DNA from 2 places in the Cupriavidus sp. 30B13 genome. Region 1 is predicted to be linked to the other one. Evidence: predicted binding sites of a transcription regulator. Region 1 holds the regulator's gene; the other holds the start of a gene.
The links. The regulator HrcA, encoded in region 1, represses chaperone genes, less so after heat shock. The targets are predictions, from matches to a motif close to TTAGCACTCNNNNNNNNNGAGTGCTAA.

Region 2: a site for HrcA is predicted at 1,260-1,286, ahead of groES (co-chaperone GroES). Genes of this name have one in related genera too.

The regions. Positions count from the first base shown of each region.
Region 1 covers NZ_CP188223.1:1,504,879-1,507,076, forward strand. The annotation lists gene ACKI2N_RS07005 (NAD kinase) at 1-207, opposite strand, end outside; gene hrcA (heat-inducible transcriptional repressor HrcA) at 312-1,349, shown strand; gene hemH (ferrochelatase) at 1,462-2,198, shown strand, end outside.
Region 2 covers NZ_CP188223.1:1,124,826-1,127,023, reverse strand. The annotation lists gene groL (chaperonin GroEL) at 1-838, opposite strand, end outside; gene groES (co-chaperone GroES) at 877-1,167, opposite strand; gene ACKI2N_RS05270 (zinc-dependent alcohol dehydrogenase family protein) at 1,526-2,198, shown strand, end outside.

The DNA of each region.
Region 1 (2,198 bases):
GATCTCGCCGGGGGGCAGGGCGGGGTAGTCGGTCAGCCCGGTGGCCAGGGCGGTCTCGCGCTCGAACACCACATCCTGGCCGTTCTTCAGGATGCAGGCGGCCAGCTCTTCCAGCGGGCCTTCGATGCCGGCGGTGGCGTACCTGCCGATCAGGGCGACGGTGCGAAAGGGGGCGCGCGCGGCGGCGGGCTTGGGGAGCGATGACATGCCCGGATTAGACCATACCGCCGTGACCATTGTCAGCACGCCGGCGCGCGCCGGCGTGCGCCGGCCGCCCGAACCGGGAAAACTTGCGTAAAATCGGGTGCATCATGGATGAACGTGCCAAAACGCTTCTCAAAACGCTGATCGAGCGCTATATCGCCGAGGGGCAGCCCGTCGGCTCGCGCACCCTGTCGAAGTACTCGGGACTCGACCTGTCCCCGGCCACCATCCGCAATGTGATGTCGGACCTGGAGGAAATGGGCTTCATCACCAGCCCGCATACCTCCGCCGGGCGCATTCCCACCCCGCGCGGCTACCGGCTGTTCGTCGACACCATGCTGACCGCCCAGCCGCTGGACGGCGCGCTCAACCTGGCCGAGCTGACCGGCAAGATCCAGGGCCAGCTGCACGGCCAGCAGCTCGGGCCGCAGCGGATGATCACCGCGGCGGCGCACACCTTGTCCAACCTGTCGCATTTCGCCGGCGTGGTGATGACCCCGCGGCGCGCGCAGGCGTTCCGCCAGGTCGAGTTCATGCGGCTGTCGGACAAGCGCATCCTGCTGATCATCGTCACGCCGGAAGGCGACGTGCAGAACCGCATCATCCAGACCGAGCTGCCGTACAGCCCGTCGCAGCTGGTCGAGGCCGCCAATTTCATCAACTCGCACTATGCCGGCATGAGTTTCGACAACGTGCGCGACCACCTGCGCGGCGAGCTGCAGGCGCTGCGCATGGACATGTCGCAACTGATGCAGGCGGCGGTGGAAGCGGGCAGCAGCGCCATGGCCGAGGAGGAGGACAACCATGTCTTCATCTCCGGCGAGCGCAAGCTGCTCGAGGTGGAGGACCTGTCCTCCAGCATGGAAAAGCTGCGCCGCCTGTTCGACGTGTTCGAGCACAAGACCGGCCTGCTCAAGCTGCTCGACGTCTCCAGCCATGCGCAGGGCGTGCAGATCTTCATCGGCGGCGAGAGCAAGCTGGTGCCGCTCGAAGACATGGCGGTCATCACCGCGCCCTACGAGGTCGACGGCCAGATCGTCGGCACGCTGGGGGTGATCGGGCCGACCCGCATGGCCTACGAACGGGTGATCCCGATCGTCGACATCACGGCGCGGCTGCTGTCCAGCGCGCTGAGCCAGAACTAGTGCGGGGCCAGGCGGGTCTCACGGACTGCCTGTTCCGTTCCGCCTGTCAGTTCGGCGAGACCCGGCGGCCGCGCGCGTTCGCCGCGGCCTGCCCCGCCACACCGGAAACACCATGAAGACTACTCCCGAACCGGCCTACCAGCATGGCCAGGCGCCGCGCACGGCGATCCTGCTCATCAACCTCGGCACCCCCGATGCGCCGACCCCGAAGGCCGTCGGCAGCTACCTCAGGCAGTTCCTGTCCGATCCGCGCGTGGTGGAGATCCCGCGCGCGGCCTGGCTGCCCATCCTGTACGGCCTGATCCTGCCGCTGCGCTCGCGCGCCTCGGCCATGAAATACGAATCGGTGTGGCTGCGCGAGGCGCACATGACCGGCTCGCCGCTGCTGGTCCACACCGAGCGCCAGGCCCACGCGCTGCAACTGCTGCTCAACCAGCACGGCCACGAAGTGACGGTGGCCTGCGCGATGCGCTATGGCAACCCGTCGATCGGCTCGGTGCTCGAAGCGCTGCGGCGCCAGGGCACCGAGCGCATCCTGCTGCTGCCGCTGTATCCGCAGTATTCCGGCACCACCACGGCGACCGCGTTCGACGAGGCATTCCGCGTGCTGGCGCAGTGGCGCAATCAGCCGGAGTTGCGGCTGGTCAAGCATTTTCACGACCATCCGGCTTATATTGCCGCCCTGCACCAGCAGGTGGGCGCATACTGGGCGCAGCACGGCACGCCGGATTTCGCGCGCGGCGACCGCCTGATCCTGTCGTTCCACGGGGTGCCGCGGCGCACGCTGGAACTGGGCGATCCCTACCATTGCGAATGCCTCAAGACCGGCCGCCTGCTGGGCGAGGCGCT
Region 2 (2,198 bases), 380 kb from region 1:
CCGGAGCCTTGACGGCGGCGGTCTTCAGGATGCCACGGATGTTGTTCACCACCAGGGTCGCCAGGGCTTCGCCTTCGACGTCTTCAGCGATGATCAGCAGCGGGCGGCCCGACTTGGCCACTTGCTCCAGCACCGGCAGCAGGTCGCGGATGTTCGAGATCTTCTTGTCGAACAGCAGGACGAACGGGTTGTCGAGGGCGACAACCTGCTTTTCCGGGTTGTTGATGAAGTACGGCGACAGGTAGCCACGGTCGAACTGCATGCCTTCCACGACTTCCAGCTCGTCGGCCAGCGACTTGCCGTCTTCCACGGTGATCACGCCTTCCTTGCCGACCTTGTCCATCGCTTCGGCGATCAGCTTGCCGATCACTTCGTCGCTGTTGGCGGAGATCGAGCCGACCTGGGCGATTTCCTTGCTGGTGGTGGTGGTCTTGGTCAGCTTCTTCAGCTCTTCGACCGCGTTCACCACGGCCTTGTCGATGCCGCGCTTCAGGTCCATCGGGTTCATGCCGGCGGCAACGTACTTCATGCCTTCGCGCACGATCGACTGGGCCAGCACGGTTGCGGTGGTGGTACCGTCACCGGCGTTGTCGCTGGTCTTGGAAGCCACTTCCTTGACCATCTGCGCGCCCATGTTCTGCAGCTTGTCCTTCAGCTCGATTTCCTTGGCCACGGACACGCCGTCCTTGGTCACGGTCGGGCCGCCGAAGCTGCGCTCCAGCACGACGTTGCGGCCCTTCGGGCCCAGGGTCACCTTCACTGCGTTGGCGAGAATGTTCACGCCTTCGACCATCTTGGCGCGGGCGGCGTCGCCGAACACTACGTCTTTAGCTGCCATGTTCTGAATCTCCTAAATCTGTACGGATGGGGGCGTGATTACTTGTTCACCACGGCCATGATGTCTTCTTCGCGCATGACCAGCAGTTCCTGGCCATCCACCTTCACGGCCTGGCCGGCATACTTGCCGAACAGCACGCGGTCACCCACCTTGACGTCGAGCGCGATCGAAGCGCCCTTGTCATCCTTCTTGCCGGGGCCCACGGCCAGCACTTCACCTTGATCAGGCTTTTCGGCAGCATTGTCGGGAATCACGATGCCGGAAGCGGTCTTGGTTTCATTGTCCAGACGCTTGACGATCACGCGGTCGTGCAAAGGACGCAGATTCATACGGACTCCTTGGTACAAAAAGTGATTTTACGTTCACAAAACTGGCCGCTTTCGCTAGCTGCCAGCAGAATCGGAAGGCTGAGAGAGCGCTGTTAGCACTCTGACCCAACGAGTGCTAATTATAGGGACGCGGGTTTGCGTTTTCAAGTCAGGGACTTGATACGTGTTTACCCTTGGGTGAGCGGAAACCTGCGCCGGGCATGGCGATCGCGGGGCTCCCGCCTCGCTGCCGCTGATCGCGTTACCGGCGTCTCATGCATATCTGCATGGAAAACATGCCGATAAGTTGATTTATCTTCGTTTTGGCATGCACAAGAATGGGGGCATCCATCCACCGCATTGCCAAACGGAGTCCACCATGTCCCAAGCCACCATGCAGGCCCTGATCGTCGAAAGCGCGAACGCGCCGTTCAGGCCCGTCCAGCTTCCCAGGCCGCAGGCCGGCCCCGGCGAGGTGCTGGTCCGCATCCTGGCCAGCGGCGTCAATCCGCTCGACACCAAGATCCGCGCCGGCAACGCCGCGCATGCGCGCCAGCTGCTGCCTGCCGTGCTCGGCATCGACATGGCCGGGGTGGTGGAGGCGGCGGGCCCCGGCGTGACCGGCTTCGCGCCCGGCGACGAAGTGTTCGGCATGACCGGCGGCGTGGGCGGCGTGCAGGGGTCGCTGGCGGAGTACGCCGCGGTCGATGCCGACCTCCTCGCGCGCAAGCCGGCCGGCCTCTCCATGCGCGACGCGGCCGCGCTGCCGCTGGCGTTCATCACCGCGTGGGAGGGCCTGGTGGACCGGGCCCGCCTGCAGCCCGGGCAGACGGTGCTGGTGCACGGCGGCGCCGGCGGTGTCGGGCATGTCGCGGTGCAGATCGCGCGCGCGCTCGGCGCGCAGGTCTATGCCACCGGCTCGGCCGCCAGCCGGGAGGTCATCGAAGGCTACGGCGCGACCGCGATCGACTTCGCCACGGCTACCGTCGAGCGGTATGTCGGGCAGTACACCGGGGGCGCCGGCTTCGACGTGGTCTACGACACGGTGGGCG